Regions from separate parts of the Bradyrhizobium daqingense genome, predicted to be linked through region 1. Evidence: predicted binding sites of a transcription regulator. Region 1 holds the regulator's gene; the other holds the start of a gene.
The links. Region 1 encodes LexA, which represses DNA repair genes until DNA is damaged. Its sites were predicted from a motif close to TGTTCNNNNTGTGTTCNG; they were not measured.
Positions count from the first base shown of each region.

Region 1 (4,474 bases):
GGTCGGTCCCGGCGAAGCGGTGCGGATCTTCACCGGCGGCATCATTCCCACCGGCGCCAACGCGGTCGTGATCCAGGAGGACACCGTTGCCGACGGCAAGCAGGTGACGATCAAGGAAGCCGCCATCGCCGGGCGGCACATTCGCCCCGCAGGCGTTGATTTCTCCGAAGGCGACGTGCTGCTGCGCAGGGGAGCCCGACTCACCGAACGCGATCTGGCGCTCGCCGCCGCCATGAATCACCCGCAGCTTGTGGTTTGCCGCCGTCCGAAGGTCGCGATTCTCGCCACCGGCGACGAGCTCGTGTTGCCAGGTTCGAAGCCCGGCCACGGCCAGATCGTCTATTCCAACGGCTACGCGCTGCACGCGCTCGCCCGCAGCGAGGGGGCCGAGACGATCGACCTCGGCATTGCCGCCGACACGCTCGAGTCCACCGCCGCCGGCATCCGCCGCGCGCGCGAAAGCGGCGCGGACATCCTGGTCACGTCCGGCGGGGCTTCGGTCGGCGATCACGATCTGGTCCAGCAGGCGCTCCGCGACGAAGGCATCGCGATGGCGTTCTGGAAGATCGCGATGCGCCCGGGCAAGCCGATGATGCACGGACGACTGGGGGCGATGCGCGTGATCGGCCTGCCTGGCAATCCGGTCTCGTCCTATGTCTGCGCCTTCCTGTTCATGGTGCCGCTGATTCGCGCCTTGTCGGGCCGATCCGTGATTCATCATCGTCACGAGCGCGCCGTGCTCGGCAAGGACGTCGGCGCAAACGACATGCGGGCGGATTATCTTCGCGCGAGGCTGGAGGAGCGCGACGACGGCGCGCTCGTCGCTGTTCCCGTCAACCACCAGGATTCCTCGCTGCTTGCGAATCTTGCTGCGGCACAGGCACTTCTCGTGCGCGCGCCGTTCGCACCCAGGGCCGAAGCCGGCACGCCTTGCGAGGTGCTGCGCCTGCCCGTCTGAACGCATCCACCACACGCGTTCCGCGAACTTGGCCGCATTCACGGTAAATTAAGCAGTTGCGGAACACATATCGAACATATAGTGTCTGTTCATGATTTGTTTCGAGGATGTAGCGGTTCGCCGCTCCAATACAGCGTCTCGGAATCGAACGACATCAACCGGGGGACTTTGGTCGAGATGTTAACGCGCAAACAATACGAGCTTCTGCGGTTCATCAGCGAACGTCTGAAGGAAAGCGGCGTGCCGCCCTCCTTCGACGAGATGAAGGATGCGCTCGACCTGCGCTCGAAGTCAGGCATCCATCGCCTGATCACCGCACTCGAGGAGCGCGGCTTCATCCGCCGCCTGCCCAACCGCGCCCGCGCCATCGAGGTGATCAAACTGCCCGAGCTCCAGGCCGCTGCCGGCAACCGCCGCGGCTTCACGCCGAGCGTCATCGAGGGCAATCTCGGCAAGATCCGTGCGAGCTCCAGCCCGCCCGCGGACGAGGGCGAGCGTCCGGTTGCCGTGCCCGTGATGGGCCGCATCGCGGCCGGCACGCCGATCGAGGCATTGCAGACCCGCAGCCACACCATCAGCGTCCCGCCGGACATGCTCGGCTCCGGCGAACATTACGCGCTCGAGGTGCGCGGGGATTCGATGGTCGAAGCGGGTATCCTCGATGGCGACATGGCACTGATCCAGCGTAACGAGAGCGCCGATACCGGAGACATCGTCGTGGCGCTGATCGACGACGAGGAAGCGACGCTCAAGCGCTTCCGCCGCCGCGGTGCCTCGATCGCGCTCGAGCCGGCCAACGCCGCCTACGAGGTGCGCATCCTGCCGCCCAACCGGGTGAAGATTCAGGGCAAGCTGATCGGGCTGTACCGCAAATACTGACCGCCCGGCGGTCATTCGATACCGATGATCCCGATTGGAGCGGATGCGTCCGCTCCGGCTGGACAGTCTTTCCGGTCTTGCGCAGGTTGTCCGGCCCTCATTCAGTACGACACACTCGGGGGCGGAGCCAGGCGCTCATCGTGTCCGAGCTCGAAAGATCGAGCACGCAATGGTGCCTCAGCGCCCGCGGCCACAGGCGTTCTGTGGTCCCCAAATGCGCTGAAATGAGCTTTGTTCCTAGTGAATCTGAAAAAGATAATGTGATCGCGTCTCGCGAACGCCAGCCGCAGATTCGCCTACAACCGAGCAGAGCGTCACGTGCTTCCACTCTGATAGAGGCTTGCGCCTCCGAAAGAGGCGCGGGTTGCTATCTTCGCATGAGGAGCACCCGATGTGTGACTACAGCCTGCATGCCGTTGCATCGCGTCCCGCCGAAGTCGGCGAGACGATCGTCTCCACGACGTTCCGCGGCACCTCGACGCGCGGCTTTGCTTCCGCGGCAGATCCGAACGTAGCCGTCTGCCTGTTGCCGGGAACGGAGCTCGCCTTCGCCGACAACGTCCGTTACGACAATCGCTGGATCTGGACGCGCACCATCAACTCCCGCGTCGGCAAGTTCGGCAAGATCGATCCGCACATTCCCGATCGCCATCACGACGCGATCGAATTCCCTGACGGCAAATACGTGCTGGTGACGCAGCTCGTCGAAGGCCAGCGCGCAACGGTGCTGCAACTGCCGGTGACCCAGCCGGTCAGCGAGCGCGAGCACAAGCCGCAGATCATCGCCGACAGCCGCCCGAGCCCAACGCCCCGCCTGCCGATCGGCTGATGCGCCGTCCCGGCCGTCCAGGTCGGAGACCAGAATTGAAATTGCCGTTCGCCGGCCGCGGCCGGCGACATGGACGGTTTGGCGCTCGTGATATCCGGGCAGCCGACTGAGCACCGCCTCGACCCGCGCACGAACTTTGGGCCGCCATGCCTGAATTTTGAACGTCCGCTCCGCGGTCAAATGACCGATGCTGTCGGGACCTGACACAGCGGACATGGTCGATGAAAGCCTTCATTCGCGTCGTCGAACTCTGGGTGCCCGACCGCACGCGCATGCGGCTGGAATTCGGCGGCGGCCTCTACGGTGAAGGGCTGTCCGCGTTCAAGGCCGTGAGTGAGGACCTGCGCTTCGGTCATGACGAGGGGCTGCCCGGCAAAGCGTGGGCCAGCGGCCATCCGGTGATCCTCACCAAGTTTGCCAACTCGTACTTCAAGCGGACCGATCAGGCGCTCGCAGCTGGCCTCACCTGCGGCGTCGCGGTGCCGGTGTTCGCCGGCGAATTCCTGCAGGCCGTGATGGTGCTGTTCTGCGGCGATGACGAAGCGCATGTCGGGGCGATCGAGCTCTGGCACAACGATCCCGATGTCTCCCACGAGATGCGGCTCGTCGACGGTTACTATGGCACCGCCGACATGTTCGAATTCAACTCCCGCCACACCAGATTCCCGCGCGGCTTCGGCCTGCCCGGACGCACCTGGAAGGCCGGCCTGCCGCTGATCATCAAGGACCTGCATAACGCCAGGAGTTTTCTGCGGTGGGAAGAAGCCGCCGAGGTCGGGATCAATCTCGGCGTCGGCGTGCCCTACCGCACCGGCGCCGACCAGAGCTGGGTGCTGACCTTCCTCTCCGCACAGGCCACCCCGATCGCGCGACGCTTCGAGATCTGGGTCCCGAACGAGGCTCGCTCTGCGCTGGTCTTCCGCGCCGGCGATTGCAGCGGGCAGACCGACCTTGCGGGCCTCTATGCGACGACATCGATCGCCAGGAGCGACGGCAGCATCGGGGGCGCCTGGGCCACCGGCATGCCCGCGCTCAACGATGATCTCGCGCATGACGACTCGATCGCGGCTGCGGAGGCCCGCGCGGCCGGGCTGAGCCAGATGGTGGCACTGCCGGTCATCGGCAGCGCCGGTCTCGACGCCGTGCTGGCCTGGTATCTGTAGCCCATCTGCTCAATCGTCAGCCTGCAGGTCGGTCTCTGCCGGCGTTGCGTCCCGACTCCGGGGCGCTGCCGTCTTGGCCGTAAAGTTCTTGGGCACGAGGCTGCCGTCGAAATCCCCTTCGCCAGCGCCGGCCGGCAACCAGGGCCGGCTTGCGCCTCTCGCCCTCACGGCCTGAACGGCAAAGCCGTCACCACGCTGCGTCAGCGCCAGCGCGCCCTGGCTTGCAAGCCGCGGCCGGTCGACCACCATGGCTGCGCAGCCGGACGGCGCTGGCCGGGTCGTCACCACCAGCGCGGCGCGGCTGCAATCATCGGCAAGCCCGTCGACGCGCAGGGACAGCGCGACCAGCCGCCCGTCGGCGAGCGGCGTCACGCAGCCGGCTTCGTCGCATGACACGCCATCGGCCAGCGAATTGGTTGCGGCGTCGCGCGGATCGGCGTCGGCCGCCAGCCATTCCCTCAGCAGAAAGCTGTCCTTGCTCGCCCGGATCACGTGCAGCTGCCCGTCCTTCCCCCGCACCGCGACGCTCGCGCCGTCCCCGGCAATCAGGATATCGGGCTGGCGCGCCGACAAGCCCCAGGCGAGGGACACCAGCAGCAACAGGGCACCGGCCCAGCGCAAGGGCGTCCGCAACAGCCCCATCAT
Region 1 covers NZ_CP088014.1:5,463,929-5,468,402, forward strand. The annotation lists gene LPJ38_RS25875 (molybdopterin molybdotransferase MoeA) at 1-958, shown strand, start outside; gene lexA (transcriptional repressor LexA) at 1,136-1,837, shown strand; gene LPJ38_RS25885 (hypothetical protein) at 2,229-2,666, shown strand; gene LPJ38_RS25890 (GAF domain-containing protein) at 2,888-3,829, shown strand; gene LPJ38_RS25895 (ComEC/Rec2 family competence protein) at 3,839-4,474, opposite strand, start outside.

Region 2 (4,474 bases), 3.7 Mb from region 1:
GAGCAGCGGCGAGCGCGCCGGATCGGTCAGCGCCAGCAGCAGAATCGCGCCGATCAGCAGCAGCTGCGAAAACACCAGCCAGCCGCGGCGGCGTCCGAAGGCATGCGTGAAGAACGGGACATGCAGCGCGTCGACCAGCGGCGCCCACAGGAACTTGAGCGTGTACGGCGTTCCAACCAGCGCGAACAGCCCGATCGTTCCGAGATCGACCCCGGCCTCGGCCATCCACACCAGCAGCGTCGATCCCGACAGCGCCAGCGGCAGCCCCGAGGAAAAGCCGAGGAACAGCACGATCAGCACCCGCGGCTGCAGGTACACGGCAAGGCTATCGCGCCAGGAGGGCGCAGGCGCGGAAGCCACGGCGGAGGAGGTCGCGTCGGGTGCGGTCATGGGGCGGTGTTAGCAGATTCTGGCCGCGATGCCTCTGCCACAAAGCTCGTCATGCCCGGGCTTGTCCCGGGCATCCACGTTCTTGATGCAATGTGGCAATACGTGGATGGCCGGGACGAGCCCGGCCATGACGGCGCCGAATCACTCCCCCGCCTGGAGCTTCCGCGGAAACAGCTCCGCTGCCCCCGTCGCCACCAGGCGCGGGCCTTCCGCATCGCTCTTGCTGAAATCGAGTTCTTCTATCCGTCCGGCGCGCTTCTCGATCTTGTCGGCGGAGATCAGGATCTGGCGGACGTCCTCGTTCGCGTCGGCAAAGTGCTTCTGCAATTTCAATACGCGGTCGCGCAGGCGGCCGAGGTCGTCGCCGAGCTTGATCACTTCAGTCTGGATCTGGTCGGCGGCATCGCGCATGCGCGCGTCCTTCATGATCTGCTGCATCACCTGGATCGCGAGCATCAGGAGCGAGGGCGACACCAGCACGACGCGGGCGCGATAGGCCTTCTGGATCACGTCGTCGAAGCCGTCATGGATCTCCGCGTAGACCGATTCCGACGGCACGAACATCAGCGCCATCTCCTGGGTCTCGCCGGCGACGAGATATTTCTCGGCGATGTCGCTGACATGCTTCATCACGTCGCCGCGCAGGCGCTGCGTGGCGATGCGCTTCTCCTCGTCGGTGCGGGCGTCGTGCAGCGCCGTCATCGCTTCCAGCGGAAACTTCGCGTCGATGCAGAGCGGGCGCTGGTCCGGTAGGAACACGACGCAGTCGGGCCGCTTGCCGGTCGAGAGCGTGAACTGGAACTCGTAGGAGCCTTTCGGCAGGCCGTCCTGGACGATCGCCTCCATCCGCGCCTGGCCGAAGGCGCCGCGCGACTGCTTGTTGGCGAGCACGTCGCGCAAGGTCGTCACCTGCGTGGTGAGGTCGGTGAGGTTCTTGTGCGCGCTGTCGATGATGCCGAGCCGCTCATGCAACGCGCGCAGGCTCTCCATGGTGTTGCGGGTGGAGTGTTCCATGGACTGGCCGACGCGGTGCGTCACCGAGTCCAGCCGCTCGTTGACCGCGCGCGCCATCTCGGCCTGACGTCCCGCCAACGCCTGGGTCATGGCATCGACCCGGCCCGAGGACTCGCTCTGGGCCCGCAGCACCTCGCTGAGGCGCTCCTCGAGCTCGTCAGCCCGGATCGCATGCGCCATCGCGAGTTCCGCGCCACGCCGGCCGGAGCGTGCGATCACCACCGCGATCACCACCGCGATCACCACCAGGAGGATGAGAACGAGCGCGCCGAAGCCGATTAGCGCGTCGATCGTGCGTACCGGCCAGTCGCCAGCCATGAAAATGATCTCGTTCATGCGTGCCCTTCTAGCCGATTCGCACGCGAACGCGAACGAAGAGGGAACGGCGACCGTTAACGAGCCACTAATTTTTATGGTTAATGAAAGCTGAAGATTTATGGTTAGCGAAGGGTTAACGGAGTTCCTCGCTGGATTGACCGCATCCGGCGCGCAGCTTAAATCGCGGCCATGGCCCTCAGAGAAATCATCATCCTGCCCGACAAGCAGCTGCGTCTGGTCTCCAAGCCGATCGAGAAGGTCACGCCGGAGATCCGCAAGCTTGCCGACGACATGTTCGAGACCATGTACGACGCGCCCGGCATCGGCCTTGCAGCGATCCAGGTCGCGCAGCCGCTGCGGCTTATCACCATGGACCTCGCCAAGCGCGACGAGGACGGCGAGACCAGGCACCAGCCGCGCGTCTTCATCAACCCGGAGATCATCGCCTCCTCCGAGGAGCTGTCGGTTTACGAGGAAGGCTGCCTGTCGATCCCCGAATATTACGAGGAGGTCGAGCGTCCCGCGAAGGTGCGCGTGCGTTTCCTCGACCTCGACGGCAAGGTGCACGAGGAGGACGCCGAGGGCCTCTACGCCACCTGCATCCAGCACGAGATCGACCATCTCAACGGCGTCCTGTTCGTCGACTATCTGTCGAAGCTCAAGCGCGACCGGGTGATGAAGAAGTTCGAGAAGGCCGCCAAGCGCGCGGGGTAATCAAATCCTCCGCCGTCATGCCCGGGCTTGTCCCGGGCATCCACGTTCTCTAGCGCCGCGGGCAGGAGAACGTGGATGGCCGGGACAAGCCCGGCCATGACGAGTAACCTTGCTCGCGTCCGAGGATTGTCTCGCCCCATGCCCCTCCGCCTGATCTTCATGGGCACGCCCGATTTCTCCGTGCCGACGCTGCTCGAGCTGGTCGCGCATGGCCACGAGATCGTAGCCGTCTACACCCGCGCGCCGAAGCCGGGCGGGCGGCGCGGCCTGCAATTGCAGCCGACCCCGGTCGAGGACGCCGCGCGAAAGCTCGGCGTTCCCGTGCTGACGCCGAAGACGTTGAAGACGCCGGAAGCGCTGGATGAGTTTCGTGCGTTCGATGCCGATGCGGCCGTCGTCGTCGCCTATGGCATGATCCTGCCGCAGGCGATCCTCGATACGCCTCGGCTCGGCTGCTACAATCTGCACGCTTCGCTCTTGCCGCGCTGGCGTGGCGCCGCGCCCATCAACCGCGCCATCATGGCGGGCGACGCCGAGAGCGGCGTGATGGTGATGAAGATGGATGTCGGCTTGGATACCGGCGACGTCGCCATGGCCGAGCGTCTTGCGATCACGGATAATATGACCGCAGCTGACCTGCACGACCGTCTCTCCCGGTTGGGCGCCGATCTCATGGTGCGTGCGATGGCCGCGCTGGATCGCGGCGGGCTCCAGCTCAAGAAGCAGAGCGAGGAGGGTGTCACCTACGCTGCCAAGATCGACAAGGCCGAGGCGCGGATCGACTGGACCAAGCCTGCGCGCGCGGTGCTGCGCCACATCCACGGCCTGTCGCCGTTCCCCGGCGCCTGGGCGGAGCTTGCAGGCGTCAGCGAGAATGCGCGTGTGAAAATCCTGCGCTGCGAGCTGGCGAAAGGTGCGGGCGCACCGGGCGAAGTGCTCGACGACCACCTTACCATCGCCTGCGGCGAGGGCGCCATCCGCATCATCGAGCTGCAGCGCGAAGGCAAAGCCCGCATGCAGGTCGCGGACTTCCTGCACGGCGTGCCGCTGAAGGCGGGAGCGAAGTTCACGTGACACTGTCATACCCCGCGAAGGCGGGGTATCCAGTACGCCGAGGCTTCTCGGTCTAACGGATAAGCCTCGGCGTACTGGATCGCCCGGTCAAGCCGGGCGATGACACCACCCGGATTGAGATGCCCCGCTACAAGCTCACCATCGAATATGACGGCGCGCCGTTCTTCGGCTGGCAGATCCAGGACACGCTGCCCTCGGTGCAGGGTGCACTGGAAACCGCGGTCAAGGCGATGACCGGCGCCGATCTGCGCGTGCACGGCGCCGGCCGCACCGACGCCGGCGTCCATGCGCTCGGCCAGGTCGCGCATGTCGATATCGCAAAACCGTTTCCGCCGGGTCGGTTTCGCGACGGACTCAACGCGCATCTGCGCCCGCATCCGGTCGCGGTGCTCGAGGCCGAGATCGTTCCCGACACTTTCGAGGCGCGCTTCTCGGCCATCAAGCGCCATTACCGCTACCGCATCGTCAACACCCGCGCCAATCTCGCCCTCGACGTCGGCCACGCCTGGCGCGTGCCGCGACGGCTCGACAGCGACGCGATGCATGCGGCCGCGCAGCGTCTGCTCGGCAAGCACGATTTCACCACGTTCCGCGACACCGAGTGCCAGGCCAAATCGCCGGAGAAGACGCTCGACCAGCTCGATGTTGTGCGCGACGGCCGCGAGATCACGATCATCACCTCCGCGCGCTCGTTCCTGCACAGCCAGGTGCGCTCGATGGTGGGCTCGCTGGTCTGGGTCGGCGAGGGCCGCTGGACACCCGACGATCTCTCCGCCGCTCTCGCCGCCCGCAACCGCGCCGCCTGCGGCATCGTCGCCCCGCCGGAGGGACTGTATCTGGTGAAGGTGGATTATTAGAGCCTGATGCCGCCTCCCTCGTCATGGCCGGGCTCGTCCCGGCCATCCACGATCTTTCTTACCAGCCGGGGCAAAGAACGTGGATGCCCGGGACAAGCCCGGGCATG
Region 2 covers NZ_CP088014.1:1,727,918-1,732,391, forward strand. The annotation lists gene LPJ38_RS08060 (AmpG family muropeptide MFS transporter) at 1-390, opposite strand, end outside; gene LPJ38_RS08065 (DNA recombination protein RmuC) at 532-1,740, opposite strand; gene def (peptide deformylase) at 1,912-2,436, shown strand; gene fmt (methionyl-tRNA formyltransferase) at 2,575-3,510, shown strand; gene truA (tRNA pseudouridine(38-40) synthase TruA) at 3,630-4,367, shown strand.
Region 2: a site for LexA is predicted at 1,772-1,789, ahead of LPJ38_RS08065 (DNA recombination protein RmuC). Genes of this name have one in related genera too.